Regions from separate parts of the Herbaspirillum sp. 1130 genome, predicted to be linked through region 2. Evidence: predicted binding sites of a transcription regulator. Region 2 holds the regulator's gene; each other region holds the start of a gene.

The links. The regulator HrcA, encoded in region 2, represses chaperone genes, less so after heat shock. The targets are predictions, from matches to a motif close to TTAGCACTCNNNNNNNNNGAGTGCTAA.
Region 1: groES (co-chaperone GroES) is a predicted target of HrcA. The motif match lies at 3,236-3,262, and genes of this name have one in related genera.
Region 3: rpoH (RNA polymerase sigma factor RpoH) is a predicted target of HrcA. The motif match lies at 1,711-1,737, and genes of this name have one in related genera.

Annotation. Positions count from the first base shown of each region.
Region 1 covers NZ_JAFICQ010000002.1:806,662-817,116, forward strand. Annotated here, with positions in the region: gene JOD78_RS12425 (porin) at 1-791, shown strand, start outside; gene groL (chaperonin GroEL) at 1,045-2,685, opposite strand; gene groES (co-chaperone GroES) at 2,829-3,119, opposite strand; gene JOD78_RS12440 (TonB-dependent siderophore receptor) at 3,505-5,616, shown strand; gene JOD78_RS12445 (branched-chain amino acid ABC transporter substrate-binding protein) at 6,244-7,389, shown strand; gene JOD78_RS12450 (sigma-70 family RNA polymerase sigma factor) at 7,560-8,072, shown strand; gene JOD78_RS12455 (FecR domain-containing protein) at 8,062-9,045, shown strand; gene JOD78_RS12460 (TonB-dependent receptor) at 9,152-10,455, shown strand, end outside.
Region 2 covers NZ_JAFICQ010000002.1:482,301-492,755, forward strand. Annotated here, with positions in the region: gene JOD78_RS10985 (phosphodiesterase) at 1-703, shown strand, start outside; gene JOD78_RS10990 (barstar family protein) at 791-1,117, opposite strand; gene JOD78_RS10995 (biopolymer transporter ExbD) at 1,130-1,573, opposite strand; gene JOD78_RS11000 (MotA/TolQ/ExbB proton channel family protein) at 1,606-2,301, opposite strand; gene dapB (4-hydroxy-tetrahydrodipicolinate reductase) at 2,461-3,267, opposite strand; gene JOD78_RS11010 (outer membrane protein assembly factor BamE) at 3,313-3,861, opposite strand; gene fur (ferric iron uptake transcriptional regulator) at 4,074-4,499, shown strand; gene hrcA (heat-inducible transcriptional repressor HrcA) at 4,620-5,648, opposite strand; gene JOD78_RS11025 (HAD family hydrolase) at 5,720-6,448, opposite strand; gene JOD78_RS11030 (NAD kinase) at 6,485-7,402, shown strand; gene recN (DNA repair protein RecN) at 7,482-9,128, shown strand; gene hemH (ferrochelatase) at 9,173-10,282, shown strand.
Region 3 covers NZ_JAFICQ010000006.1:94,051-104,505, forward strand. Annotated here, with positions in the region: gene JOD78_RS24660 (SCO family protein) at 1-565, shown strand, start outside; gene rpoH (RNA polymerase sigma factor RpoH) at 654-1,523, opposite strand; gene JOD78_RS24670 (Abi family protein) at 2,185-3,126, shown strand; gene ftsX (permease-like cell division protein FtsX) at 3,144-4,067, opposite strand; gene JOD78_RS24680 (ATP-binding cassette domain-containing protein) at 4,064-4,756, opposite strand; gene ftsY (signal recognition particle-docking protein FtsY) at 4,761-5,981, opposite strand; gene JOD78_RS24690 (pitrilysin family protein) at 6,152-7,531, shown strand; gene JOD78_RS24695 (ParA family protein) at 7,668-8,327, shown strand; gene JOD78_RS24700 (pitrilysin family protein) at 8,365-9,687, shown strand; gene rsmD (16S rRNA (guanine(966)-N(2))-methyltransferase RsmD) at 9,783-10,454, shown strand.

The DNA of each region.
Region 1 (10,455 bases), 320 kb from region 2:
GCCGTGTTCATTCGCTGAACCTGGATCGTACCAACGGCGAGCGCGTCAACAACTCCATCCGCTACAACACCCCGAACTTCAACGGTTTCACCGGTAGCGTCATCTATGGCTTCGGTGAGCAAGCCGGCAATACCGGTGCCGGTCAGTCCTTCGGCCTGGGCGGTACCTATGCCAACGGTCCGCTGAACATCGGTCTGGGCTACTTCCAGAGCAAGATGGGCGGCAAGTCCGCCAGCGATGTCAACGGCGCGGCAGCCTGCAACGGTGGCGGCAAGTACGGCGATACCTGCCTGAAGACCTGGACCCTGGCTGCTGCCTATCAGTTCGGCCCGGCGCGTGTGTATGGTTCGTATTCGCGCGTGAAGCTGCCGCTGACGGCAGCGCGTCGCAGCTTCGATCCGAAGTTCGACAGCTTTGCCGCCTGGACCGACCCGAACAAGAAGATCGAGCGCTACGACGCTGTCGAGAAGGGCGACTACACCATCGGCGGTGCCAACAACGAGTCGAGCCAGACGCTGGACCTGGGCGTGAACTATCGGATCTCGCCGTCGCTGTCTTTGATCAGCAGCCTGCAATACACCCGTGCCAAGTTTGTCCGCACCAGCGATGGCCGCATGGTGCAGATCAACCTGGGTGCCAAGTATGACCTGTCCAAGCGCACTTCTACCTATGCCGTCATCCGCAACCTGCGTACGTCGGACATGTACAGCGTTGGCCTGGCCAGCGACCGCGTACCGGGTAGTGATCGCAGTCAGACCGGCATCAACGCCGGCCTGAGCCACACCTTCTAAGTTCTGGCACTGCATCGGGCTCGTGGGAGCCCGATGTTTTGGCCCGCATCTGCAAGGATGCGGGTCTTTTTTTATGCAGAAACCTTTGTGAGGTCGATGCTCGGTCAACTCAGCTGCGCCAGCTCGGAGAGGAGGCCTTGCACTCCGGATCCGCTCCGATCGCCGCCCAACAAAAAACCCGCATCATCGCTGATGCGGGTTTTTTGCTTGCAGCACAGGCCATGCGATGCATGGCCTGCAGCCGGAAGGCCAATTACATCATGCCGTCCATGCCGCCCATACCACCCATGCCGCCAGGCAGGCCGGCCGGCTTGTCCTCGGTCACTTCGGCCACCAGGGCGTCGGTGGTCAGGATCAGGCTGGCCACGGAGGCAGCGTTTTGCAGGGCCGAACGGGTCACCTTGGCCGGATCCAGCACGCCCAGTTCCACCAGGTCACCGTAGGTGCCGTTGGAGGCGTTGTAGCCGAAGTTGCCCGAACCTTCCAGCACCTTGTTCACCACCACCGACGGCTCGTCGCCGGCGTTGAAGACGATCTGGCGCAGCGGCTCTTCGATGGCGCGCAGCACGATCTTGATACCGGCTTCCTGATCGGCGTTGTCGCCCTTCAAGTCCTTGACGTTGGCGCGAGCGCGCAGCAGGGCCACGCCACCGCCAGGCACGACGCCTTCTTCAACAGCAGCGCGGGTAGCGTGCAGGGCGTCTTCGACGCGGGCCTTCTTTTCCTTCATTTCGACTTCGGTGGCAGCGCCAACCTTGATCAGTGCAACACCGCCGGCCAGCTTGGCCACGCGCTCTTGCAGCTTTTCACGGTCGTAGTCGGAGGTCGCTTCGCCGATCTGGGTGCGGATCATTGCCACGCGAGCTTCGATGCCAGCGGCTTCGCCGTTGCCGTCGATGATGGTGGTGTTTTCCTTGCCGATTTCAACGCGCTTGGCTTGGCCCAGTTCAGCCAGGGTAGCCTTCTCCAGGGTCAGGCCGACTTCTTCGGCGATCACTTGGCCGCCGGTCAGGATGGCGATGTCTTCCAGCATGGCCTTGCGGCGGTCGCCGAAACCAGGAGCCTTGACGGCAGCGGTCTTCAGGATGCCACGGATGTTGTTGACCACCAGGGTAGCCAGGGCTTCGCCTTCGACGTCTTCAGCCACGATCAGCAGCGGACGGCCAGCCTTGGCGACTTGTTCCAGCACCGGCAGCAGGTCACGGATGTTGGAGATCTTCTTGTCGAACAGCAGGATGAAGGGATTGTCCAGAGCGACGATCTGCTTCTCTTGGTTGTTGATGAAGTACGGCGACAGGTAGCCACGGTCGAATTGCATACCTTCGACGATGTCCAGTTCGTTTTCCAGCGACTTGCCGTCTTCCACGGTGATGACGCCTTCCTTGCCGACCTTTTCCATGGCCTTGGCGATGATGTCGCCGATGTCCGCGTCGGAGTTGGCCGAGATCGAGCCGACTTGAGCGATTTCCTTGGAGGTGGTGGTGGGCTTGGCCAGGTTCTTCACTTCACCGACGATGGCGGTGACAGCCTTGTCGATACCGCGCTTCAGGTCGGTCGGGTTGAAGCCGGCGGCGACGTACTTGAAGCCTTCGCGCACGATGGCTTGAGCCAGCACGGTGGCGGTGGTGGTACCGTCACCGGCGTTGTCGGAGGTCTTGGAAGCGACTTCCTTGACCAGCTGGGCACCCATGTTTTCCAGCTTGTCCTTCAGTTCGATTTCCTTGGCGACGGAAACGCCGTCCTTGGTCACGGTCGGGGCGCCGAAGCTGCGCTCCAGCACGACGTTGCGGCCCTTGGGACCCAGGGTGACCTTGACTGCGTTGGCCAGGATGTTGACGCCGTTGACGACCTTGGCGCGTGCTTCATCGCCGAAAATAACTTGCTTTGCTGCCATGTTGGATTCTCCAGAAATTCGGTTCAGTTCATGTCGCCGGGCTCGGGCCTGAAGATTCAGGGAGCACCGGCTGCTGTCTTGTTGCCGATGGCCTTCACGTTTTCTCTATCTATATAGAAGGAAAAGGAAGGCCGGATGCCGAATTACTTCTCGACGACGGCGAACAGGTCTTCTTCGCGCATGACCAGCAGTTCCTGGCCATCGATCTTCACGGCCTGGCCGGAGTACTTGCCGAACAGAACGCGGTCGCCGACCTTCACGGCCAGTTGGCGGACCTTGCCATCTTCCAGGATCTTGCCGTTGCCGACGGCCAGGACTTCGCCTTGGTCCGGCTTTTCGGTCGCTGCGTCAGGCAGAACGATACCGGAAGCAGTCTTGGTTTCCTGGTCGAGGCGCTTGACGATAACGCGATCGTGCAAAGGGCGAAGATTCATGAGAACTCCTTAATTTTCAATAAGTTAGCATTGATTGCGGCGATGCCTGCAACGGTTTTCTTCCAAATGCAGCAGACGTCACCGCATGAAAAAGGGGATTGCGCCCGGCGGCGCTGTTAGCACTCTGCCGTGACGAGTGCTAAGTATAGGGATGGGTTGGGGAATTTTCAAGGCGTCAATTGCCGTGTTTGCGCGCCTGGTCTGCGCAGCGGCACTCAAAAAAATTCGAGGTCAGTTAAGAGAAATGCAGGCATGGCTCTGAATATGTAAAAAATAGAATGCGAATCATTATTATTGCGGCTCTTTCGGATCAGTCCGGAAGAGCCTTTTTTTATAAGAAATGAACGGCGGAGGTTCGCCAGTATTTTTATTGGACCGAAATGCAATGAAGAACAATCAGGCCCCATTCAACCATGCACGCGATCTGCGTATCGCCACTTCAACCCTTGCCTCGCTCGTGATGCTCGGCTTCCCGCTGGCCGGCATGGCGCAGCAGTCCGCGGCGCCCGACGGGCCGGCGGGGCTGGAACCGATCCAGGTCAGCAGCGATTGGCTCGGCACTGGCTTCGAGAGCAGCGTGAAGACCTATCCCGGTGCCCGCACCGTGGTCAAGAAGCAGGAGATCGACAGCACCGGCGCCGTCAGCATCGGCGAGGTGATGCGCCGCATTCCCGGCGTGCAGTCCAGCGACAGCGCCGGTAGCTCCGGCAGCGCGATCGCCTTGAACATCGGCGTGCGCGGTCTGACCGGACGCTTTTCGCCGCGCTCCACCGTCCTGCTGGATGGCATCCCCTTGTCGGTGGCGCCCTATGGCCAGCCCCAGCTTTCGTTTGCGCCCCTGAGCCTGAACAACATCGAATCGATCGACGTCATCCGTGGCGGCGGCGCGGTGCGCTTCGGCCCGCAGAACGTGGGCGGCATCATCAATTTCAAGACGCGCTCCATTCCCGCCAGCGAGGGCATTTCGGGTGATGCCTCGGTGCGCTACAACAGCTACGGCAAGGGTGGTGGCAATGCGCAGTACACCGCCTTTGCCGGCGGCCAGAGCGACAATGGCCTGGGCATGGCCTTCCTGTACTCGGGCCAGGACGGCAGCGGATGGCGCGACAAGAGCGATGAACATCTCAACGATTTTGCGCTGAAGATACGCTACGAAATTTCCCCGCGTTCCGAACTCCACGCCAAGTTCAATTACTACGACGTGCTGAGCCGCACGCCGGGCGGCCTCACCACCGCGCAGTACGCCGCCGACCCGTTCCAGAACACCCGCCAGCGCGACAACTGGAGCGGTACCCGCAAAGGCTTCGACGTGGGCTACCTCAATACGCTGTCGGATCATCAGGAGCTGGAGATCCGGACCTACTTCAACCAGGCGACCCGCCAGAGCAGCTTGATCAACGTGACCGGCGTGCGCCTCTCGCATCAGCCGCGCAACTATGAAACGCTGGGCATCGAACCCCGCTACACGCAGCGATTCGCCTGGGGCGGCACTACGCACGATGTCACCGTGGGTTACCGCACCATCCGCGAGCGCGGGAATGACAACATCTACAACGAAGCGGTCCGCACCGGCGCGCTGAGCGGATTCACCCAGTTCCAGAACAGTACCGATGCCCATGCCGGCTGCATCGACGACAAGATTGCATTCGGCAGATGGCGCATCACGCCGGGCCTGCGTTTCGAACAGGTGCGGTCAAGCCGCTACGAAATGGGCAAGAAGGATCCTTATGAAGTGGCCAACGACAAGCTGCTGCCCTCGATCAACCTGGCGTATCTGCTCACGGAGCAATTGACCCTGTTCAGCAACTACAACACCTCCTTCGGCGTGGTGCAGAATTCGCAACTCAACACCATGTCTTCCGCCAATCCGCTGTCGCCCGAACTGGCCCGGACGATGGAAGGCGGCATGCGCTGGAAGAGCGCACAGGCCTCCGCCGAAGCCACGGTGTTCCACATCAATTTTGACAACCAGATCGTGTCGGTGCAGGGAACGACGCCCAACGTCTTCCGCAACATCGGCCGCACCCAGCATGATGGCGTCGAACTGGCGATGGACTATGCCTTCGCTCCGGACAGCCCCCTGAAAGGCTGGTCGGTCTTCGCCAACTACACCTACACCCGCGCCCTGCAGAAGTCAGGCAGCAATCCAGGCAAGGACTTGCCGTTCTATGCACGCACGACCGATACGCTCGGGGTGCGCATGCAAACCGGTCCCTGGACGCTCAACCTGTCGACCACGCACCAGGGCCGACAGTTTGCCGATGAAGCCAACACCGTCGCCGAAAGCGCCGACGGCAGCATCGGAGAAATCCCGGGCGTGCGTCTCTGGAATGCGCAGGCGAGCTGGAAGGTGCCGGGCAAGAAGGGATTCGACCTCACCGCGGGCGTCAACAACCTGCTGGACCGGCGCTACTTCACCCGTACCGTGGATGGCAATCTGGGAAAGCTGGTCGGTGCGCCGCGGACCTTGTATGTCCAAGGACGTTACACATTCTGACCGTGCCGGGATGAATGAAATCGCGCACAGGCCACCGCGGCCATCGTTCATCTGGCCCTTCCGCAAGCAGGGTCCCGGATCCGGGGTCAAATGAAGAATAATTCCCGCAATACGAGAATTGATCCCCGGGAATGAGGCTGGCACCCCAATCCAGCCTCGTTACAAGTGCAGCTTTCTGCTATTTCCCCACCCTAATTGGTGCACTCCTTCGCATCCCGATTCAAAAAAGTGCATAAAACGTGCGATATGAATGAAGCGCCGCGTTGGCACGGAACTCGCTCTCCCAGCCGCACCATTACGGTGTATTCTGCCCGGCGGGGCGGTGTAATGGAGGAACTGCCCCGCCTGGCCTGGCGCTGCGGCCGGGCCGCTTGCCTGCTGTGGCTCCGTCCCTTTTTATCCGGGGATGCCCCTGGGGAAAGCGCCCGAGTGGCGATGCTGCAAGGCATGGCTCGGTTTTTGCAGTAGCAGAGTCCGCAAGCAAGAACCGGTCAGCGACTGGGAGGCGCTGCGGTGCTTTCCGATCAGGTTGCCGTCCACACGGTGGTCAGAATCGGTCAGCGCACATAACAAATGGCACAACGAACTGCGTTTTCAATCTTTCATTGGAAGTAATAGGAGCAATTCATGCAAAAAATCAAAATGATTCCTGTCGCTACGGCACTGGTGGCAGCGTTCTCGTTCGCAGGGGCAGCGCAGGCACAAGAAGTCATCAAGATCGGTCACGTCGCTCCTCTGACCGGTCCCAACGCGCACATCGGCAAGGACAATGAAAACGGTGCCCGCATGGCCGTGGACGAACTCAACGCCAAGGGCTTCGAGATCGGCGGCAAGAAGGTCACCTTCCAGCTGGTCCCCCAGGATGACGCTTCCGATCCGAAGCAAGCCACCACCGTGGCCCAGGCCCTGGTCGATGCCAAGGTCAAGGGCGTGGTCGGCCACATGAACTCCGGCACCACCATCCCGGCTTCCAAGATCTACTTCGACGCCGGCATCCCGCAAATCTCGCCGTCGGCGACCAACCCCAAGTACACCCAGCAAGGCTTCAACACCGCCTTCCGCGTGGTGGCCAACGATGGCCAGCTCGGTGGCGTCCTGGGCCGCTATGCCGTCAATGAACTGAAGGGCAAGAACGTGGCCGTCATCGACGACCGCACTGCCTACGGTCAAGGCGTGGCCGAAGAATTCCGCAAGAGCGCCCTGGCTGCCGGTGCCACCATCGTGGCTACCCAGTACACCACCGACAAGGCTACCGACTTCAACGCCATCCTGACCTCGGTCAAGTCCAAGAAGCCGGACCTGGTCTTCTTCGGCGGCATGGATGCCGTGGCCGGCCCGATGCTGCGCCAGATGGATCAGCTGGGCGTGTCTGCCAAGTTCATGGGCGGTGACGGTATCTGCACCACCGAACTGCCGAGCCTGGCCGGTGCTGGCCTGAAGGACAGCGAAGTGGTCTGTGCCGAAGCCGGTGGCGTGACCGAAGCAGGCAAGAAGCCGCTGGAAGACTTCAAGGCTGCCTACAAGAAGAAGTTCAACCAGGACGTCGTGATCTACGCACCGTACACCTACGATGCGCTGATGACCCTGGCTGACGCCATGAAGCAGGCCGGCTCGTCCGACCCCAAGGTCTACCTGCCGGTCCTGGCCAAGATCAAGCACAAGGGCGTCACCGGTGAAATCGCCTTCGACGCCAAGGGCGACATCCTGAACGGTACCCTGACCCTGTACACCTACAAGGGCGGCAAGCGTACCCTGCTGAGCGTGGTCAAGTAATTTTGCATCAAGCTTCACCTCCGGGACCGTCACGGTTCCGGCGGGAGCAGCAATGACAAGCCCCGGCCTTCGTGCCGGGGCTTTTTCTTTCATATCGACCAAAAACCGGGGCGACCCGCCACCGCATTTACAGATTATAATGAGACACGTTCTCATTACATCTTGCGGTCATGGCCGACCTCGCTCCTTCCCGTCCTCACGACATCGCTGGCATATACACCGGGCATCACCGGTGGCTGCTGGGCTGGCTGCGCCGCCGTACCGACAATGCCGAGCTGGCGGCCGACCTGGCGCAGGATACCTTCGTGCGGATGATGGTCTCGCGCCGCGATTTCATCGTCGATGAAGTGCGCACCCTGCTGGCCACCATCGCGCGCGGCCTGATGATCGACCATTTCCGTCGCTGCGCGCTGGAGGCCGCCTTCCTGGAAATGCTGGCGCAGATGCCGCCCGAGCACCTGCCATCGCCCGAAGCGCAGCTGCTGGTGCTGGAAACCCTCAACGAAGTCGACGCCATGCTGGCCGGCTTGCCGCCCAAGGTGCGCAGCGCCTTCCTGCTGTCGCAGCTCGATGGCCTGGCCTATGCCGAGATCGCGGTGCGGCTGGAGGTGTCGCTGAGTTCGGTGCAGCAATACATGAAGCGCGCCTTCACCGCCTGCTACCGGCTGCAATATGGGCTCTGAGCGCACGGCCCCCAATGACGACATCGTCATGGCCGCCATCGACTGGATGGTGCGGCTGCAATCGGGCAACGCCACCGATCATGAGCACGAAGCCTGCCGCCGCTGGCGCGCCGAACAGCCGCAGCACGAGCTGGCCTGGCAGCGGCTGCAATCGCTCAGCGAGCGCGTCGCCACGCTGCCGCGCGCGCTGGCCCACGGCAGCATCGGTGCCAGCGAAGCCCGCACGCGCAACAACCGCCGCTTTGCGCTCAAGACCTTGTGCGTGGCGACCGGCGCGGGGCTGCTGGCGGCCAGCGCAGCACGATGGACACCGTGGCAGGCCTGGATGGCCGGCTACACCACCCGCACCGGAGAGCGGCGCCGGATCACGCTCGCCGATGGCACCCTGCTGCAACTCAACAGCGCCACTGCCGTGGACGTCAGTTTCGATGAGCGGCAGCGCCTGATCCGCCTGCATCGCGGCGAAGTGCTCATCACCACGGGACATGAAGAGCGCCCTTCCTATCGTCCCTTCCTCGTGCAGACACGGCTGGGGCAGGCGCGCGCACTGGGCACCCGCTTCCAGCTGCGCGATGCGGAGGAGGGCATGCGCCTTGCCGTTTATGAGGGCGCGGTGGAATTCCATTCGCAAAATGAGAATGCACCTGTGCGCGTGGATGCGGGGCGTCAAGGGCTGTTCGATGCGCAAGGGCTTGTCGGCCGCCTCTTTGCCGCCAATGAACAGGCCATCGCCTGGACCGATGGTGTCATCGTGGCCGACCGCATGCCGCTGGGCCAACTGGTGGCCGAGCTGGATCGCTATCTCCCCGGCAAGCTGCGCTGCGATCCGGCGGTGGCCGGATTGCCCATCTCGGGCGTGTTTCCGCTCGACCAGCCGGCACGCATCCTGGCCGCGATTGCGCGGACCTTGCCGGTGCGGGTGGATACCTTCACGGATTACTGGATCACCTTGCGGCCACGGACCGCCACCTGAGGCCGGCATGGATATAAAACATTTTTAAAATTTCTCTGCAGGTTTTTGGATCTCGTTCGGTTTACCAGATAGCAAGCCCTCTGAAGCTCACCATCGAACGACATCCATGACCATCCGAACCCGCTTCCCCTCGCGTCCGACCCTGTCCCGACTGGCCATCCTGGCCGCCTTCGCCAGCCCCGTGGCAGGTGTGCAGGCGCAGGCCACCGATGCCCAGCGCCAGGCCTACGACATCCCCGCTGGTCCTCTCGACCAAAGCCTCAACAGCTTCGCCCGCCGTGCGGGCGTGCTGCTCTCCTTCGATCCGGCCATCACGCGCGACCGCCAGAGCGCGGGTCTTTCCGGCCGCTATACGGTAGCGGAAGGGTTTGCCGCGCTGCTCAACGGCACCCCGCTGCAAGCGATCCGCAACGCAGACGGCGGCTACACGGTGGCTGCACCGACGGCCACCACCGGCAGCAATGCCAATGCCGTTCTGCCCACCGTCACGATCACCGAAAGTGCCGACCCCACCGCGCCCTACGCGGGTGGACTGGTCGCGCGCGGCGGCAGTCTCGGCGTGCTGGGTACGGCCAGCGTGATGGACACGCCCTTCAGCACCACCAACTACACCTCGCAAGGCATCGAGGATGTACAGGCGCGCGCCATCGGCGACGTCATCGCCAACGATGCCTCGGTGCGCAACACCAATGGCAATGGCGGTTTCGGCGACAGCTACCAGATTCGCGGCTTCACCATGTCGGCCAATGACGTGGCCTTCAATGGCTTGTATGGGATGGTGCCGCTCACGCGCATGCCCATCTCCATGGTCGAGCGCATCGAAGTGCTCAAGGGACCGGGCACGCTGATGTATGGCATGGGCCCGGCCGGCGGCGTGGGCGGGGCGGTCAACCTGATTCCCAAGCGTGCGCACGAAGATCCGATCTCCAGCGTTACGGCCACCTATCTTTCCAATTCGCAGTTCGGATTGAAGGCCGACCTCGGCCGCCGCTTCGGTGAGCAGCAGGAGTGGGGCATCCGCGTGAACGCGCTCTATGCCGATGGCAACACCGGCCTGTCCGGCAGCAACCAGCAGCAGAACATGGGCTCGGTCGGACTCGACTACAACGGCGGCCGCGTGCGCTGGAGCCTGGACGCCTACACCCAGCACGAAGATACCCGCAACTTCCGTCCGCAATTCAGCATCAGCAGCCTGGTGATGCCGGAAGCGCCCTCGGGTAAGACCAACCTCTATCCCGGCACCACCCTGCAATCGGATGACAAGGCCGTCGCCACCCGCCTGGAATACGACATCAACGACCACCTGACCGCCTACGGTGCCGTCGGTTATCACGAGGCCACGTCTTCCCAGAGCTGGCCCAGCGCCACCATCCTCAATGCGGCCGGTGATACGGCGGCGCTCTACAACGG
Region 2 (10,455 bases):
GAAGCCGGACGTGCTGGTCATCACAGGCGACCTGGTGGACTTTGGCAAGCCCTCCGAATATGCCTGCCTGCGTGACCTGCTGGCACCGCTGACCATGCCGTACTACCTGTTGCCGGGCAACCATGACGAGCGCAATGCGCTGCGCGCGGCCTTCCCGGAACACACCTATCTGCAGCAGGGCGGCGAGCGCATCGAGTATGTGATCGAGGATCATCCGGTGCGCATCATCGCGCTCGATACCGTGATTCCGCGCGCCAGCGGCGGCGCACTGGCCGCCTCCAGCCTGTTGTGGCTGGATGAGGTGCTGGCCCAGCAGCCGGAACGGCCGACCGTGATCGCCATGCATCATCCGCCCTTTACCACCGGCATCGGGCACATGGATGACATGGGGCTGGCCGATCCGCAGGCATTGGAGGCGGTGGTGCGCAAGCATCCGCAGGTTGAACGCATCCTGTGCGGCCACCTGCATCGTTCCATCCAGCGGCGCTTTGGCGGGACGCTGGCCACGACCTGTCCGGGCGTGTCACATCAGGTGCAGCTGGATCTGGATCCGCAAGCACCTTCCTGCTTCGTGATGGAGCCGCCGGGATTCCAGTTGCACTGGTGGGATGCGGCTGCAGAGAGCCTGGTCAGCCATACGGCCTTCATCGGTCAATTCGATGGGCCGTATCCGTTTTACGATGGGGATGAGTTGATCGATTGATCGATCGAGTGGTTGTTTGACTGATCTCTTTGAGAGATCAATCAGGGCCGCCGCAGCGGTGGGGGAGATGAATGGAAAACGGCAATATCACTTCCACACCAGCGCAATGACCGGCGGCTCGCCATAATCCTCGCAGCGGTCATTGATGGCCGTGCAGCAGAATTCCACGTCTTCCACCAGGTCCGGCAGGCGCTGGTGCAGCTCGGCGCTGTGGCTGATCTCGATGGTCAGCACTTCCTTGGGCTTGAGCCTGAACTTGCACATGCCGGCGTCATCGCGCAGGTAGGACAGGCAATCGACCCAGGCATTCATGTTGCGGCCATAGAAATCCGGGAAGCCGAAGGCGGCTGCGCTCTCGGTATGGAAACTGTCCCAGTCGGTGATGCGGTCGCCCGCCAGTTGTACGGTGGCCATGCCTGCTCTCTTTCAGTTTGCTTGTCTGTTGCTCTTGCCGCCGCCCTTGGGGTCGGTGACGAAGCCCAGCTTGGTCAGCCCCGCACCCTGCGCGGCCGACATCACTTCGGCGATCATTTCATAGCGGGTCGACTTGTCGGCCCGCAGTTGCAGCTCGGGCTGCGGTTTCTTGGCCGCAGCCGTGGCCAGGCGCGCATCCATGTCCGCTTCGCTGACCGGCTGGTCGTTCCAGTACAGCTTGCCGGCGGCATCGATGCCCAGGGTGATGGTCTCCGGTTTTTCCGGGGCCGGGTTGGACTGCGCGGTGGGCAGGTCCAGCTTCAGGGCGTGGGTGAACATGGGCGCGGTGATGATGAAGATCACCAGCAGGACCAGCATCACGTCCACCATCGGGGTGACGTTGATGTCGGCCATCGGGGCCGAGTTCTGGTTGTCGTTGAATCCGCCGAAACTCATGTGGGACTCCTCTCGGTTCGGGTGTCGAAAAATTATTTGCGCATGCCGCCGACGCGCTCGCCGGTGGTCAGGTAGGCATGCAGGTCATGTGCGAAGCCATCCAGTTCGGCCAGCACCACGCGGTTGATGCGGGTGAAGGCGTTGTAGGCCAGCACGGCAGGGATCGCCACAAGCAGGCCCAGCGCGGTCATGATCAGCGCCTCGCCCACGGGACCGGCGACCTTGTCGATCTGCACCGTGCCGCTGGCCGAGACCGCCACCAGCGCGTGGTAGATGCCCCAGACGGTACCGAACAGGCCCACGAAGGGCGCGGTCGAGCCGACCGAGGCCAGCAGCGTCAGGCCGCGTTCCAGCCGCGCCGAGACGCGGTTGATTTCACGGCGCAGGGTGCGCGTGATCAGTTCGCCCGGATCGGTCGCGGCGTTGAGCGAGGGTGTGCCCTGCTGGCGGGTGCCGATGTCGGCCGCTTCGGCGGCGCGTTCGGCCATGGGGGTGTAGATCTGTTCGCTGTCCAGGCGCTGCATGGCGGCGGTGGCGTCGGCCAGCGTCGGGGCCTGCCAGAATTGTTCGAGGGCATTGCTGCCACGGCGGATGCGCCAGGCGGCCCAGGCCTTGGAGAGGATGTAGAACCAGCTGGCGATCGACATCAGCAACAGCAGATAGGCCACCGAGTGCGAAACGGCATCGCCTTGGGCCCAGTAGTGGGCAAATCCAACGTTCTGTTCCATGGTAGGTGCTTTCGGGAAAGACGCCGCGCGTACGCGGCAGGGAGTCAATGACGGTTGGATGGGGGTGAGTCGCTTGGAGCGGCGGACCCCAAAAAAATTCGCTGCCGGACCTGGTGGGGCGCGGCAGCGTCGGGCATTTCCTGTGATTGCGGGCTCGGCTTACTTGAAGCCCAGCACATCCTGCATGTCATACAGGCCGGTGTCCTTGTCGGCCAGGAAGCGTGCAGCGCGCAGGCTGCCCATGGCGTACGAGACGCGGCTGGAGGACTTGTGCGAAATCTCGATGCGCTCGCCGATGCCGGCAAACAGGACCGTGTGGTCACCGATGATGTCGCCGCCGCGCACGGTGGCAAAACCGATGGAGGACGGATCGCGCTCACCGGTAACGCCTTCGCGGGCGTAGACGGCGACGTCGTCGAGCTTCTTGCCCAGCGCATCGGCGATGACTTCGCCCATCTTCAGCGCAGTGCCCGAGGGAGCGTCGACCTTGTGGCGGTGGTGGGCTTCGATGATCTCGATGTCGTAGCCGTGCGAGAAATTCTTGGCGGCCAGTTCCAGCAGCTTCAACGTGACGTTGACGCCCACGCTCATGTTGGGCGCGGCCATGACGGCGGTGCGCTTGGCGAATTCGGCGATGGCGGCTTTGCCTTCGGCCTCGAAACCGGTGGTGCCGATGACGACCTTCACGCCGTGGGCGGCGCAGTATTCCAGGTGCTTGAGCGTGCCTTCCGGACGGGTGAAATCGATCAGCACGTCAGCACCGGCCAGGCCGCGTGCCAGCTCGGATTCGATGACCACGCCGGTGGTCTTGCCCAGGAACAGGCCGGCATCGGTGCCGATGGCAGGCGAGGCGGGCGTATCCAGGGCGCCGGAGAGGTGCAGGCCCTCGGCGTTGAGGATGGCTTCGATCAGCATGCGGCCCATGCGCCCGGAAGCGCCGGTCACCGCGATATTCAGTGCAGTCATGTAAAACTCGGAAGAAAGAAGTGCGAAGGACGGGGCTTGCCTGGCTTACTTGTTGGTGGCCGAGGAAGGCGCCACCGGCGAGGCGGGCTTGATCTCGCTGTCGTCCTTGGGTTTGTCGCTGAAGCCGGCCTTGGAACCGACCTTGGCGTCAGTGATCAGGGTCAGGTATTCGCTTTCGGTGGGCAGGTTCTGGCCGCCTTCGACGTGATCCAGCAGGTCATCCTTGAAGAACACCGAGACACGGCTGGTCATGATCTCGCCGTTGCCCTTGGCCAGACGGAAATCGTAGTCCCAGCGGTTGCTGTGGAACATGTCGGTCAGCAGCGGCGTGCCCAGCACGAAGCGCACCTGGTCGCGGGTCAGGCCGGGGCGCAGTTGCGCCACCATTTCCTTGGAGACGAAGTTGCCTTGCTGGATGTCGATGCGGTAGGGCTTGAAGAAGCCGAACAGGCTGTTGCTCTTGCCGGTCACCTTCACGCCCGAAGTATCGGTGGGTGCTGCCTGTTCCGGTGCCTTGGTCGAGGAGCAGCCGGCCAGCGAGACGGCCAGTGCAGCCAGGACGCCGATGGCGGTGGTGTGATGACGGGACTTCATTCGGGAAAGCATGCGCATAAAGATTTCAACCGGGTTGAGCCATGAGCCTAAAGCGCTATATGATAAGCTAGAACTTACTTCTTAAATAGGCATGAGTGCGTTCCGGGTGTAAAAGGGCGTTCCCCACCGCCCCGCCGGAACGGTCCGCCAGGTCTTCCCAGTGGACCGCCGCGCCTGTTCGAGACCAGTAAAACCCGGGAACCCACTCTACCATGCCGAACAATCCATCCGAACTGAAGGCCAGCGGCCTGAAGGCGACCCTGCCGCGCCTGAAGATCCTCGAAATCTTCCAGAACACCTCCGTGCGCCATCTCAGCGCCGAAGACGTCTACAAACAATTGCTCTCTGACAACCTCGATGTCGGTCTGGCCACCGTCTACCGCGTGCTGACCCAGTTCGAACAGGCCGGCCTGCTCCAGCGCAATCACTTCGAGACCGGCAAGGCCGTCTTCGAACTCAACGAAGGCTCGCACCACGACCACCTGGTCTGCCTGGATTGCGGCAAGGTCGAGGAATTCTTCGACGCCGAAATCGAGAAGCGCCAGCTCAAGATTGCCCAGGAGCACGGTTTCGAGATCGCCGACCATGCCCTGGCCCTCTACGGTCATTGCAAAAACTGCAAGAAAGTGAAGAAGTAAGTTTGCTTTCGCTTGCCTGGCTTGATTCCGGCAAGGCTGCATGAAGAAAAATGTAAAAAAGCCATGTGAGGTCTCACATGGCTTTTTTGCGTCCTGGCGCGACGGTTGTGCTGGCCGGGATCAGTGCTGGCTCAAGGCGCTGGAAAGCAGCTTGGCCGTGATGTCGACGATGGGAATGACGCGTTCGTAGGCCATGCGGGTCGGTCCGATCACACCCAGGGTGCCGACGATGCGGCCGTTGACCTCGTAGGGGGCGGTGACGATGCTCATGTCGTCCATCGGCACCAGCTGGGATTCTCCGCCGATGAAGATCTGTACGCCCGTGGCCTTGCTGGACACATCCAGCAGCTGCAAGAGCCCGGTCTTCTGCTCGAACATGTCGAACAGGCGGCGCAGCGAATTCATGTTGGAGGAGAGGTCGGTCACCGACAGCAGGTTGCGTTCGCCGGAGATGACCACGTTGTTGTCGGCCTCTTCGTTCATGGCGTCACTGCCGGCTTCGACGGCGGCCTGCATGAGCGCGGTCATGTCGTCGCGCAGCTGGCGCAGTTCGCCTTGCAGGTGGATGCGCACCTGGTCGAAGGACTGGCCGGCGTAATGCTGGTTGATGTAGTTGGCGGCCTGGGTCAGCTGGCTCGGGGTGTAGTCGACGTCGGTCAGGAGCATGCGGTTCTGCACGTCGCCGCCCTGGTCGACGATGACCAGCAGGATGCGCTTTTCCGACAGCCGCAGGAACTCGATCTGCTGGAACATCGATTCGCGCTTGGGCGTCATCACCACGCCGGCGAACTGCGACAGCGAGGACAGCACCTGGGCCGCATTGGTGATGATCTTCTGCGGCGAACCGCTGTGCTGCAGGCGTGCCTGCAGGCGGCCTTCGAGGGCGCTCTCGTCGATGGCCTCGACGGTGAGCAGCGTGTCGACGAACATGCGATAGCCGCGCGGCGTGGGCACGCGGCCGGCCGAGGTGTGCGGGCTGGCGACGAAGCCCATCTCTTCGAGATCGGCCATGATGTTGCGGATGGTCGCCGGCGACAGTTCCAGGCCCGACAGTTTCGACAGGGCGCGCGAGCCCACTGGCTGGCCGTCGGCGATGTACCGTTCGACCAGGGCCTTCAGGAGTGTGCGGGCGCGGTTATCGAGTTGCATGGGGCATATTCTAGCGGCATATCCGGTAAATGTGACGGCCGCGTCAGTTCTTCCAAAAATTGAACAAAGGTTCAGGCTTGCGCCTGCAGCCAGTCGTGCAGCTCATGCAGGTCGCGGCAGATGGCGTCGGGCGTGATGCCCTCGGGCAGGGTGCGGTCGAAACGGTTCATCCATACTGCCCGCAAACCGGCCCGCTGCGCACCTTGTACGTCCAGCAGCGGATCGTCCCCCACATAGACCGTCGCCGCCGGGGCGACCTGCAGGGCCTCGCAGGCGGCATGGAAGATGGCCGGATCCGGTTTGGCGCGGCCGAAGCGATGCGCCGCAATCGAGACCCCGAAGTGCCCGGCCAGGCCGATGCGCTCCAGGTCGGCAAAGCCGTTGGAGACCGAACCCAGCGTGAGCCGGCCCTTCATGCGCAGCAGCGCCGGTTCGACGTCATCGAACAGCGCCACCGTGCTGCGGGCTTCGGAGAACAGGGCCATGGCCGGGTCGACCAGCGCCAGGTCCACGTCATGCTCGCGGAAGACCTCGGAGAGCGCCGTGTGGCGCAGCTTCCAGAGGTCGATGCGATACATCGGGTCGGTCTTCATCAGGGCCATGCGGCGTTCGCGCAGGCTGGCAATCGTATGGGCCGCCACCACCGCGGGCGCATGCTCGCGCAGCCAGTCGTAGAGCAGGCCTTCGGCGCGCACCAGCACCGGTTCGATGGCCCACAGGGTATCGTCGAGATCGAACAGGACCGCCTCGATGGGGGAGGGAGCGGGCGAGGAGGGCAGGGAGGAAGCGCTTGGTTTCATTACAATGTCATCTCAAATTATGGTCTAATCCGCAGCATGTGGCCCATCAAATTACCCGTTCAGGCAGCCGTACCCAAAACCGTCGCCATCGTCGGCAAGTTCCAGGCCGTCGGCATCGCGCAGATCTTGTCGGACATCGCGGTGTTCCTGGAGTCGCATGGCCACACCGTGGTCTTCGAGTCCGAGACCGCCGAGAACATCGCCCTGCAAGGCTATGACAGCATGACGCCCGAGCAGATCGGGCATCACGCCGACGTGGCCATCGTGGTCGGCGGCGACGGCACCATGCTCGGCATCGCGCGCCAGCTGGCACCCTACAACGTGCCGCTGATCGGCATCAACCAGGGCCGCCTGGGCTTCATCACCGATATCGCCCAGGACCGCATGATACCGGCTCTGGCCGACATGCTGGAAGGCAAGGTCGAAGCCGAGTCGCGTTCGCTGCTGGAAGCGCGGGTCTACCGCGATGGCAGCGAGATCTTCCGGGCGCTGGCCCTGAACGATGTGGTGGTGGCGCGCGGCTCCACCTCCGGCATGGTCGAGCTGCGGGTGGAGGTCGATGGCCGCTTCATGTACAACCAGCGTTCCGATGGTCTCATCGTGGCCACGCCCACCGGTTCCACCGCCTATGCTCTGTCGGCCGGTGGCCCCATTCTGCATCCCAGCCTGCACGGGATCGTGATGGTGCCGATTTCTCCGCATTCGCTGTCCAACCGGCCCATCACGCTGTCGGATTCCTGCGAGATCGTGATCCAGGTGGTGGCCGGGCGCGAGGTCAGCGCCAACTTCGACATGCAATCCTTGACCAGCGTGCTGCATGGCGACCGCATCGTGATCCGCCGTTCGGCGCACAAGATCACTTTCCTGCATCCCGAGGGCTGGAGTTATTTCGATACCCTGCGCGAGAAGCTGCACTGGAATGAATACCCCTCCATAGAAGGCCGATTACAATAAGCCCGCATCAAGCCCGGCCATCGCGTGCCGGCTCGCTTGAGCCTACTGGCCTGTCCGTCCAACCCGCTGCGAGACCACCATGCTGCGTACCTTAACGATTCGCGACTTCGTGATTGTCGATGCCATCGAGCTCGAATTCGCGCGCGGATTCTCCGTCTTCACCGGCGAAACCGGCGCCGGCAAATCCATCCTCATCGATGCCCTGGCGCTGGCCATGGGCGGACGGGGCGATCCCAGCGTGGTGCGCGAGGGCGCGGCCAAGGCGGATGTGAGCGCCGATTTCACCGCCACGCCGGAAGTGATGGCCTGGCTGGACGAACACGAATTCACCGGCGAGCACGACGGCGTGCTGCTGCGCCGGGTGATCGACAATGCCGGCCGCAGCAAGGCCTACATCAACGGCAGCGCCGCCACCGCCGCGCAATTGCGCGAAGTCGGCGAGATGCTGGTGGACATCCACGGCCAGCACGCGCACCAGTCGCTCATGAAGGCCGATGCCCAGCGCCAGTTGCTGGACAGCCAGGCCGGTCTGCTGGAACCTGCGCGCGAGGTGGCTGCCGCCTACAAGACCTGGCGCGCCCTGGCCCGCCAGCGTGAGCAGTTCGAGCAGGATGCGCGCAATGTGCTGCTGGAGCGCGAGCGCCTGGAGTGGCAGGTGGCCGAGCTGCACAAGCTGGCCGTCAAGCCCGGCGAATGGGCTGACATCAGCACCGAGCACAGCCGCCTGTCGCATGCCGCGGCGCTCATCGGTGGCGCGCAGGAGGCGCTGGGCGTGATCTCGGAATCGGAGTCGCCGATCCTCTCGCAACTCTCCTCGATCACGCAGAAGCTGAGCAAGCTGGTCGATGTCGATACTGCCTTGAAGCCGGTGCTCGACGCGCTGGAACCGGCGCAGATCCAGCTGCAGGAAGCGGTCTATGCCTTGAATGATTATCTCGGCCGCGTTGAACTCGATCCCGCGCGCCTGCAGGAAGTGGAAGAGCGCCTGGAAGCCATCCATTCGACCGCCCGCAAATTCCATGTGCAGCCCGATGAGCTGCCCGAGGAGCATCGCAAGCTCTCCGAAGAATTGAAGCAACTGGCCGATGCCAGCGACCTCGATGCTCTGCGCGCGCAGGAAGACAAGCTCAAGCAAGCCTATCTGGCGCAGGCGCAGAAACTCTCCAAGGCGCGCGCCAAGGCCGCGGCCGCATTGGGCGAGGCGGTCACGGCCGCCATGCAGGATCTGTCGATGGCCGGTGGGCGCTTCGAGATCGCGCTCAATGAAGTGGAGCCGGCCGCATACGGGCTGGAACAGGTGGAATTCCTGGTGGCCGGTCACGCCGGCGTGGCGCCGCGCGCGCTGGCCAAGGTGGCCTCGGGCGGTGAACTGGCGCGCATCTCGCTGGCCATCTCGGTGATCGCCTCGGCCGCCACCACGGTACCGACCCTGATCTTCGATGAAGTCGACAGCGGCATCGGCGGTGCCGTCGCCGAAGTGGTCGGACGGCTCTTGAAGCGTCTCGGCCAGGAACGGCAAGTGCTGTGCGTGACGCACTTGCCGCAGGTGGCCAGCCAGGCCAACCAGCACTACCAGGTCAAGAAGCGCAGCGAGGGCGGCAAGACCCTCTCCGACATCGACGGGCTGGACCCCAAGGCGCGCGTGGAAGAAATCGCCCGCATGCTGGGCGGACTGGAAATCACGGCCACCACGCGCAAGCACGCGCGCGAGCTGCTGGCTTCCTGATCGCCCTCACACCAAGAACATCAAGAAGCCCAAGCTCAACGACCATGCCCTTCCGCAAAGAACCTCCCTACACCCACGGCAGCCCGGCCTCCACCGCCGTGGTGCTGGTCAATCTCGGCACGCCCGATGCGCCCAATGCAGGCGCGCTGCGACGCTACCTCAAGCAATTCCTGTCGGACCCGCGTGTAGTGGAAATCCCGCGTGCGGTGTGGTGGTTCATTCTCAACGGCATCATCCTGCCCTTCCGCTCCTCCAAGTCGGCCGAGAAATACGCCAGCATCTGGACCGAGGAAGGCTCGCCGCTGCGCGTGCATACACAGCGCCAGGCCGCTGCGCTGGCGGTGCAACTGGCCGGGCGCGGCCATCATCAGTTGCAGGTGGTGTATGCCATGCGCTACGGCACGCCGTCGCTGCCCGAAGTGCTGGATCAGCTCAAGCAACAGGGCTGCACGCGCATCCTGGTGCTGCCGGCCTATCCGCAGTATTCGGGCACGACCACTGCTTCCATCTTCGATGCCGTCTTCGACCATTACCGCCAGGTGCGCAACATTCCCGAGCTGCGCCTGATCCGCAACTATCACGACCAGGATGCCTACATCCAGGCGCTGCGCCAGTCGGTGCTGGATCACTGGGACCTGCACGGCCGGCCGGACAAGCTGCTGATGAGCTTCCACGGCGTGCCCAAGCGCACGCTGATGCTGGGCGATCCTTATCATTGCGAGTGCTACAAGACCGCACGCCTGCTGGCGCAATCGCTGGGGCTGACCGATGAGCAGTACCAGGTCACCTTCCAGTCGCGCTTCGGCAAGGCCGAGTGGCTGCAGCCTTACACCGCGCCCACCGCCCAGGAACTGGGCCGGCAGGGCGTGCGCCGCATCGACGTGATGTGTCCCGGTTTCACCAGCGACTGCCTGGAAACCCTGGAAGAAATCGCCATGGAAGTGAAGGAAGACTTCCTGCACGCAGGCGGCAAGGAGTTTCACTTCATCCCCTGCCTGAATGAATCACCGGCCTGGATCAACGGCATGGTGGAGATCGTCGAGCAGCACCTGGCCGGCTGGCCGACCATGAGCAATGCCGCCGCCCGCGAAGAGATGGCGCGCCAGCAGGCGATCGCCGCAGAGCGGGCAAAGGCACTCGGCGCGGATCGCTGATTTTTCAGAAAGCTTCATATCGACCGCCGGCCCGGGGCGGTCTGCAGCCTTCAGCCTGCTAAAATGGCAGGCTGAACGTCTTTACTGTCGCTGATATTGTCTGTCCGGCAATGATCTTGCCTGGTCTGAAGCGTCCAGATCGTTCATACAAGAAAAAAACCGGGGGGTAGCGG
Region 3 (10,455 bases), on a different contig from region 2:
GCTGGCCGGCTGCGCAACGCTGCTGGCGGCCTGCGGGCCGTCCAAGCCTGAACTGAAGTTCAACAATACCGATGTCACCGGGCTGGATTACGCGAAGGACTTCGCCCTGACCGACCACACTGGCAAGCCGCGCACTCTGGCCGATTTCAAGGGCAAGGTGGTGGTGATGTTCTTCGGCTATACGCAGTGCCCGGACGTGTGCCCGACCACCATGGTCGAGATGTCCAACGTCATGAAGGAACTGGGACCGGATGCCGACCGCGTGCAGGTGCTCTTCGTGACCGTCGATCCGGAGCGCGATACCCAGGAAGTGCTGGCGCAATACGTGCCGGCCTTCGACAAGCGTTTCCTCGGCTTGCGCGGCGACCTGCAGCAGACCGAGAAGGTGGCCAAGGAATTCAAGGTGTTCTACCAGAAGGTGCCGGGCAAGCAGCCGGGCAGCTATACGATGGATCACACGGCGGGCAGCTACGTATTCGATCCGCAGGGACACATCCGCCTGTTCGTCAAGCACGGACAAGGGCCGCAGACGCTGGCGCATGACATCAAGTTGCTGCTGTCGTGATGGCTTGAAACGATATAAATCGTTTGGATAAAAAGAAAGGCACCCGAGGGTGCCTTTTTCATTGCTGCTGACCTGAATGAAATCCGGATCAGGAGTAAGCCTGCAGCGCGGTCTTCATCTTCTTCAGCGCGACTGCTTCGATCTGGCGGATACGCTCGGCCGACACGCCGAACTCGTCAGCCAGTTCATGCAGGGTTGCACCCGAGCCGTCGTCATTGGCGAGCCAGCGGGCTTCGACGATGCGGCGCGAACGGTCATCCAGCTTGGACAGTGCAGCTTCCAGGCCTTCGGACTGCAGGCGGTCGTATTGCTTGGCTTCGATCACGCGGGTCGGTTCCGAATTGTCGGAGGACAGGTAGGCGATGGGGGCGAACTTGTCATCTTCATCATCGGTGGGCGACTCCAGGGCGATGTCGCGACCGGACAGACGGGTTTCCATCTCGATCACTTCTTCGCGCTTGACGTCCAGGGTCTTGGCCAAGGCCTCGACCTGGGCCGGCGTCATCGCGTCCAGGCCTTCCTTGTGGCTGCGCAGGTTGAAGAACAGCTTGCGCTGGGCCTTGGTGGTCGCGACCTTCACGAGACGCCAGTTCTTCAGGATGTACTCGTGGATCTCGGCCTTGATCCAGTGCATGGCATAAGACACCAGACGCACGTTCTGGGCCGGGTCGAAGCGCTTGACGGCCTTCATCAGGCCGATATTGCCTTCCTGGATCAGGTCGGCGTGCGGCAGGCCGTAGCCGAGATAGCCACGGGCAATCGACACCACCAGGCGCAGGTGCGACAGCACCATCTTCTGAGCGGCGCCCAGGTCGTTCTTTTCACGCAGGTCGCGCGCCAGCTTGATCTCTTCTTCGTGGGTCAGCATGGGCAGGCGGTTCACTGCCGAGATATACGCGTCGATATTGCCCAGGCTGCCGGAAAAACCCAGCGCGAGTGCATTGGACTCGGCAGGCATGAGTGCAGTGTGTGCAGACGCAGTTTTCATGGATTCTCCTTGGTTCCTTTGCGGAAACAGTATGAAACGGTAGGAAGCAAATGCTTCGGATGCCAGGGGCAATGTTCCCAACTTCCCTGGCGCGGCCTCGTGGCCGCTGCTGTTTGATGCAGTGCTCCGGAAAACTGGAGCAATTCGATAAGGTATTCTAGCACTCGTCACCCGGGAGTGCTAATAGCATGATAGTGAGGGAGTAATAGCGTTAATCTATTGCTGTCCAGCCAATCATTGCATCCCATTCCCTTCATATTAGTCGCCTTTGGGCGACAAAAGTTGCGACAGGGGTCAAAAGGGGGCCAGAAACTTGTAACACTTTTTTGCAGCGCGCCAAGGCCTATATGAAGTGCGGCAACGGCTTGGCCAACAGTGCAGGGGAGACAGCTTTTGTCGCATGACAACTCGTCAATCGACGAGGTTGGCTCTGATAAGAAGACGGGGAGAGGAGCAACTTATTGTTGCGGACAGGCAGGATCGATAAAATTTCCCGCCAGAAAGTCCAAAGCCCGCAGTGAGCGGGCTTTGTCCTCAATTTACAGGGGCACGACCAAATGATTGGAAAACCCCTGTCTCTATGGGCCCGAGTATAGCACCCGGGCTTCCCAATTTTCAACAGGCTGGCGGCATGCTGAAACACCTCACTGCTCCTCGGTTATCCACGCTCCAGCAGTTCTTTCTGACAACTTCATATCAGGATACCTTGGGATGTTATGCCTGGAACCAGGCCGTCGCCGCAGGGCTGCTGCCATTGCTGGCCGATGTCGAGGTCTCCCTGCGCAATGCCTTGCATGGTGCATTGTCACGCCATTACGGCGCGGCTGAATCATTTGGCTGGATGATGCCCAGGTCCAATCCGGCGCATGCGATCAATCCGGCTGCACCGGCCGTGCTGCCGCCGATCCATAAATTGAGTCCGAAATCGCGTGCCGATGTGATCTGCGCGATGGAAAAGGTCATGGGAAGGAAGCCATCTTCATATATCGTCACGCCAGATGACGTGGTGGCCGCTTTGCCCTTCGGTTTCTGGGAAGTCCTCATCAGCGGGCTCGCCCATCGTGCCCAGCCCGCCGGACTGCAAGCGGCGATCCTGGCGGAGGTATTTCCGCATGCCCCGGATATTGCCCTCTTTGCCCATGACAGTCCGGAATTCAGGAAACGCGTCGTCACCCTCCTCAAGCGGATACGTGACGTGCGCAATCGGATCGGACATCACGACGCGCTATGGACCCTCCCCGAATTCGACCGGTTCGGCGTTCTCGGATTCATCCCGCGCCGGCCCCGGCATACCGTCAATAGCCTGCGGCGGCTTGCGGAACATTTATCGTGGTTTGCCGGCTGGATCGATCCGGTGATCTCCCTGCATCTGCGTCAGAGCGATCATTGGTGGTCGTTGCAGGTACTGCTGGATCGCCACGCCTTGGCGATCTATCGTCGCACGGGTGGCCGGGCAGGCAGCTATCGCCTGGTCCTGGCGCAGACCAGGGTGCCGTGCGAGCCCTTTAGCAAGCGCAGAAGGGGCTCACGCCAGTCGGTGGCATCCCCAGGCTGGGATCGTTACTTCTTCTGAGCAGCGAATTTGCCGGCTCAGGCCTTCCTCGCCAACTGCCTGCGCACCGACAGCATCGCCCCGAACAAGCCCAACAAGCCGCTGATGGCCAGCAGCAGGCCGATGGCCATGGGGCTGGGCAGGGCCAGCTGGAATTCCGAGGCATACAGGTGGGCGAAATCCAGGATGGCTTCATTGAGCGGCTGCTGCGCCGCCACCACCAGCCCCAGCGCCACCGCGCCCGCACACAGGCCCAGCAGCGCGCCGGTGTAATAGAACGGACGATAGATGAAGGAATTGGTCGCCCCGAACAGCCGCGAGACCTCGATTTCGTCGCGCTGCGTCATGACCTGCAGGCGAATCGTGTTGAAAACGACCGCCACCACCACCGCCCCCAGCGTGATCCCCAGGAACAGCAGCACCAGCCGCAGGATGCGCAGCAGCGCCGCCAGGCGCTTGACCCATTCGGAATCGATCTGCACCGTATCCACGCCCGGCTGCTTCTTGAGCTGCTGGGCGATGTCATCCACCCGGCTGGCATTCATGGCGTTCTCGAAGCCGGGCAGGCGCACCACGTAGCTGTCCGGCAGCGGATTGCTGCCCAGCGTGGCCAGCACGTCGGCCAGGCCGGTCTTGCTCTTCATCGCATCGAAGGCTTTTTCGCGCGGGATGAACTCGACCTTGCCATTGGTGTTGCCGTCCTTCAACACTTGGCTGATGGTCTTGCCCACGGCCTGCGCGGCCTCGCGGCTGGCATCGGGTTTCATGAAGATGCTGATCTCCGGCTCCACCGACATCTGCTCCGAGATCGGGCGCACGTTTTCCAGCGCCGAGAGGCCGGCAAAGGGCAGCGCCAGCGCAATCGAGACCACCAGCACGTTCAACAGGAAATTGCCCGGCGAGCGCAGCAGGTGGCGCAGGGCGTCCGCAATGGCGGCGAAATGCTGTCGGAGCCAGTTCATGGCGACACCTCCACGGGATTGGCTACGCCGTTGTGCCAGCCATCGACGATGCGGCCACGGTCCAGGTAGATGATGCGGTCGGCACCGGTGAGGAAATTTTCGTCGTGGGTCGAGATCAGGCAGGTCACGCCCACGCCGTGGAAGGATTTCAAGGCGGCCAGCACCTTGTTGGCATTGGCCCGGTCCAGATTGGCCGTCGGCTCGTCAGCCAGAATGATCTGCGGACGGTTGACGATGGCGCGTGCAATGGCCACGCGCTGCTGCTCACCGCCGGACAGTTCCAGCGGCTCGCACATGGCCTTCTCCAGCAGGTCGACCTTGTCGAGCGCGGCGCGGGCGCGCTTTTCCGCATCCGGGCGGGAAGAGCCGGTCACGATCAGCGGCAGCATCACGTTGGCCAGCAGATTGCGGTCCAGCAACAGCTTCTGCTGCTGGAAGATCAGCCCCAGGTTGCGCCGCAGGTAGGGCAGGCCGGAAGGTTTCAAGCCCGCGATGTCGGTGCCGCTGACGGTGAGCTTGCCCGAAGTGGGCCGCTCGATGGCCGCGATCATCTTCAGCAGCGTGGACTTGCCGGCACCGGAAGGGCCGGCCAAAAAGATCAATTCGCCCTTCTTCACCGACAACGTAATGTCGCGCAGGGCATAGACCTCGCGCGCGTATTGCTTGGAAACCCGGGTAAATTCAATCATCGGTTCAACTCAGGAGGGCATCGACGAATTCGGTGGCATTGAACGGCTGCAGGTCTTCGATCTTCTCGCCCACGCCGATGAAGTACAGCGGCACCGGGCGGGTCTTGGCGATGGCGGCCAGGATGCCGCCCTTGGCGGTGCCATCCAGCTTGGTCACCACCAGGCCGGTCAGCCCCAGTGCATCATCGAAGGCCTTGACCTGGGCCAGCGCATTCTGGCCGGTGTTGCCGTCGATGACCAGCAGCACTTCATGCGGTGCCGAGTTCATCGCCTTGGCAATGACCCGCTTGATCTTCTTGAGTTCATCCATCAGGTGCAATTGCGTCGGCAGGCGGCCGGCGGTATCGACCATCACCACATGGGTGCCGCGCGCTTGCGCCGAATGCACCGAGTCATAGGCGACGGCGGCCGGATCGCCGGATTCCTGCGCGATCACCTGGACGTTGTTGCGCTCGCCCCAGACCGCCAGCTGCTCGCGGGCGGCTGCGCGGAAGGTGTCGCCGGCGGCCAGCAGCACCGACTGGCCGTGCGCCTGCAGATGCAGGGCCAGCTTGCCGATGGTGGTGGTCTTGCCGGCACCGTTGACGCCGGCAATCATCATCACCAGCGGCTTGTCGCGGCCCAGCACCAGCGGGCGCTGCAGCGGCTGCAGCAGGTCGATCAGCAGGGTGCGCAGGGCGGTGCGCACCTGGGCGGCTTCGGTCAGGCGCTCGTTTTTGACTTTTTTCTTCAGCTCGGCCAGCAGCCACTGGGTGGCTTCCACGCCGGCGTCCGATACCAGCAGGGCCGATTCCAGTTCCTCGTACAAGTCTTCATCGATGCGCGCACCCACGAACAGCGTGGTCAGGTTGCTCGAGGTCTTGGACAGCCCGGCCTTCAGGCGCGAGAGCCACGAGCGCTTGACCTCTGGGGCCGGTTCCGGCGCGGCGACGATCTCGACTTCTTCGGCGGACTCTTCGATGGCGGCCACCGGCTCCGGGGGGGCGGCCGGGGCAGTCAAGGGTTGGGGCACAGGCTCCGGGTCAGCGATCGGCGTCGGGGCTGGCGGTGCTACCGGTGCAGGCGCGGCAACTGGTGGCTGAACCGCAGCGGGAGCGGCAGGAGCAGGAGCAACGGATTCAGTCGGGGGCGGAACCACCGGGGCCGGCTGGGCTGCCGGTTCGGCCTGGGGCGGCAGCGCGGGTTGCGCTTCCGGTTTGGGTTTTCTTTTGAAAAAACTGAACATCGGATGGCGGATAGGCTGGATGGTAGCTGCGGCCGGGGCGGGGGGAGGGCGGGACGGCAGGCGCGTGGCTGCCCTGACAACCGCAGTGGACAGGTTACAATTGCCCTTCCACAAGACCCGCGCATGGCCGCCAGGGTCAATGAATCCTGCATTTTATCAGAGCACAGCCCATGAAATCGAAGATCAGAGCCCTCCTGGCCACCGCCCTGCTGAGCCTCCTGGCCGCTACGGCGGCGCAGGTGCGGGCCGAGCCGGCGCGCGAATTCGTGCTGGCCAACGGCATGAAAGTGGTCGTCAAGGAAGACCGGCGCGCCCCCACGGCGGTGCAGATGGTCTGGTACAAGGTCGGCAGCATCGATGAACTCAACGGCACCACCGGGGTATCGCACGCGCTGGAACACATGATGTTCAAGGGCACCAAGAACCACAAGGTCGGCGAATTCAGCCGCCTGGTGGCCGAGCTGGGCGGGCAGGAAAACGCCTTCACCGCCAATGACTTCACCGCCTACTTCCAGCAGATCGAAAAGAGCCATCTGGAAAAGGTGATGGCGCTCGAAGCCGACCGCATGGCCAACCTGCAATTCGACGCCAAGGAATTCGCCAAGGAAATCCGCGTCATCATGGAAGAACGCCGCTGGCGCACCGATGACCAGCCCATGGGCCTGCTGAATGAAGCCCTGAACGCCGCCGCCTGGACCGCCCACCCCTATCACCACCCCGTGGTCGGCTGGATGGACGACCTGCAGCACATGACGGTGCAGGACATCGCCGGCTGGTATCGCCAGTGGTACGCCCCCAACAACGCCACGCTGGTGGTGGCCGGGGATGTCGATGCCCAGCGCGTGCTGGCCCTGGCCAAAAAATATTTCGGCAAGATCCCGTCCCACCCCGTGCCCCAGGGCAAGCCGCAGAACGAGCCCGAGCAACTGGGCTTGCGCCGCGTCACCGTCAAGGCACCGGCTGAAAATCCTTATGTCGTGATGGCCTGGAAGGTGCCCGCCCTGCGCAATGTGGAAGCCGACCAGGAAGCCTACGCCCTCGACGTGCTCTCCGCCGTGCTGGATGGCTATGACAATGCCCGCCTGACGGCCAACCTGGTGCGCACCGCCAGCCAGGCCACTGCAGTGGGCGCCAGCTACAGCGGCGTGGCGCGCGGCCCGGTGCTGTTCACGCTGGAAGGCAGCCCGGCCAACGGCGTTTCCACCGAACAGCTGGAAGGCCTGCTGCGCGCAGAAGTGCAGCGCATCGCCAGCGAAGGCGTCTCCGAGCAGGAACTGCAGCGCGTCAAGACGCAACTGATCGCCTCGCAGGTCTACAAGCGCGATTCCGTTTTCGGCCAGGCCATGGAGATCGGCATGATGGAAACCACCGGCCTGGGCCAGAAGAACATCGACCGCATCATCGACCGCCTCAAAAGCGTGACCGCCGCCCAGGTGCAGGCGGTGGCCCAGAAATACTTCAAGGACGATACGCTCACGGTCGCCACGCTGGTCCCGCTGCCGCTGAACGGCAAGAAGCCCGCCGCGCCGCCGCCCGGCCTGTTGCATTGAGGATTGACGTTTTTTGCACCATTAAGCCGGGGTGAATGCTGTATCGAACGGCATTAACGACGGCTTAATGGGATGTCCAAGTCGCTGAGTTCTTCCTTTTCTGATCGATCGGCTTCTGTTCTTTACGGAGAAAACCATGCCCGTCATCGTCGTCGCCAACCCCAAGGGAGGCGTAGGCAAGACCACCCTGGCCACCAACCTGGCCGGTTATTTCGCCAGCCTTGGCCATGCCGTCATGCTGGGCGACATCGACCGCCAGCAGTCTTCGCGTGCCTGGCTGTCGATCCGTCCGGAGCAGGCGCGCCCCATCAGCACCTGGGACATCAACGAGGACTACGTCGCCAAGCCCCCCAAGGGCAGCACCCACGTGGTGCTGGACACGCCCGCCGGGCTGCATGGCTGGCGTCTCAACGATACCCTCAAGCTGGCCGACAAGATCCTGGTGCCGCTGCAGCCCTCGATTTTCGACATCCTGGCCACCCAGGATTTCCTGCGCCGCCTGGCCAATGAAAAGGCGGTACGCGATGGCGAGATCGATGTCGGCATCGTCGGCATGCGGGTCGATGCCCGCACCCGCTCGGCCGAGCAGCTGCAGCGCTTCATCGAGGGCCTGAAGCTGCCGGTGCTGGGCCATCTGCGCGATACCCAGAACTACGTGCAACTGGCCGCGCACGGCCTGACCCTGTGGGATATCGCGCCTTCGCGCGTGCAGCGCGATCTCGACCAGTGGCAGCCCATCCTGCAGTGGCTGGGCGGACAGCCCGCCGCTGCACCTGAACCTGAACAGAACGCCTGACATCACGCGTGCCCCGTCGCTTTCGATTTCCGTTTCCATGAAAAAAATTCTTCCTCTCCTGCTGCTCCCGCTGGCCTTCCTCTGCAGCGCTCCCGCCTCGGCGGCCCTGGCCATCCAGTCCTGGACCCAGCCCGATGGCGCGCGCGTGCTGTTCGTGGCCAATCACTCCATTCCCATGCTGGATGTGAGCGTGCAGTTCGATGCCGGCCAGCGCCGTGATCCCGCCGCCAAGGCCGGCCTGGCCGAGCTGACCGTGGCCAGCCTCACGCGCGGCGTGGAGGCCGCCAACGGCGCGCCGGCACTCACCGAAGCCCAGATCCTCGACGGCTTTGCCGATGTCGCCGCCCAGCAGAATGGCGGGGCCGGGCAGGACCGTGCCGGCGTGAGCCTGCGCAGCCTGTCCTCGCCCGCCGAGCGCGATGCCGCGCTGGGTTTGCTGGGCCGCATGCTGGCCCATCCGGCCTTCCCGCAGGCGGGCCTGGAGCGTGACCGTGCGCTGGCCATCGCCAATCTGAAGGAAGAACTGACCAAGCCCGAAACCATCGCCGAGAAGGCCTTCATGGAAGCCGCCTACGGCAGCCATCCCTATGCCGTCGATGCCAGCGAAGCCAGTCTGCAGGCCATCACCCGTGAGGACCTGCTGGCCTTCCATCGCGCCCACTACGTGGCCAACCGCGCCGTGATTGCCCTGATCGGCGACATCACCGAAGCGCAGGCGCGCAGCATCGCCAGCGCCCTCACGCGTGAACTGCCGCAGGGCAGCGCCTTGCCGGCCCTGCCGCAAGTGGCTGCGCCCAAGGGCGTGGAGCGCCGCATCGCCCATCCGGCTTCGCAATCGCACATCCTCATCGGTGCCCCGGCCATCCAGCGCGGCGACAATGATTTCTTCGCGCTCACGGTGGGCAACTACGTGCTGGGCGGCGGCGGTTTCGTCTCGCGCCTGACCGATGAAGTGCGCGAGAAGCGTGGCCTCAGCTACAGCGTCTACAGTTATTTCTCGCCGCTGGCGCAGCCGGGTCCGTTCCAGATCGGCCTGCAGACCAAGAAGGAGCAGACCGCCGAAGCCCTGCACGTGACCCGCGCCACGCTGGACAAATTCCTGCAGGAAGGCCCGACCGCCGCCGAACTGAAGGCCGCCAAGGACAACCTCGCCGGTGGCTTCGCGCTGCGCATCGACAGCAATGCCAAGCTGCTGGAGAACCTCTCGGTGATCGGCTTCTATGGCCTGCCGCTGGATTACCTGGACCACTGGATCGAACGCATCCGCGCGGTGAGCGTGCAGGATGTGCGTGCGGCCTTCCGCAAGCATGTGCATCCGGAAGAATTGTCCACCGTCATCGTCGGTGAAGCCGCCGAGTAAATCGCCGGGTAAATCGTTTAGTCCATTTGTTCATTTGAGAATCACGGGATCCACCGATCCCGTCGACGGCCCCGCCGTCAGCAGCAAGGAAAGTCATGCGCAAGAGCAGTCCCCCCTCCCATGGCGCGCCCTCCAAGGGCGGCAAGCCATCCCGGCCCGTCAACCGTGGCCCGCACCAGGTGCGCATCATCGGCGGCCAGTGGAAGCGCACGCCGCTGCCGGTGCTGGACGCCGAAGGCCTGCGTCCCACGCCCGACCGCGTGCGCGAGACCGTCTTCAACTGGATCACCCATCTCATCGATGGTGCCTGGGAGCAAGTGGCCTGCCTGGATCTCTTCGCCGGCTCCGGCGCCCTCGGTTTCGAAGCCGCCAGCCGTGGCGCGCGCCGCGTGGTGATGGTGGAAAACAGCAGCCCGGCCGTGCGCCAGCTGGAAGCCAACCGCGACAAGCTCAAGGCCGACAAGCTGGCCATCGTCCGTGGCGACGCCCTGGCCGCCGTGCAGAGCGCGGCCCAGCGCGAGCCCGCGGGCTACGGCCTGGTCTTCATCGATCCGCCGTATCACCAGGGCTGGCTGGAAAAAGTGTTGCCAGCCTGCATGCCTTTGCTCACGCCCTCCGGACTGGTCTATGCCGAAGCCGAATATCCGCTCGACGGCGAGCAGGCCCCCGAATGGATGCAGGACTGGGAAGTGGTCCGCGCCGACAAGGCCGGCATGGTCTTCTATCATTTATTGCAACGCAAAAGCGGCACCCAAATTGAGGCATAAT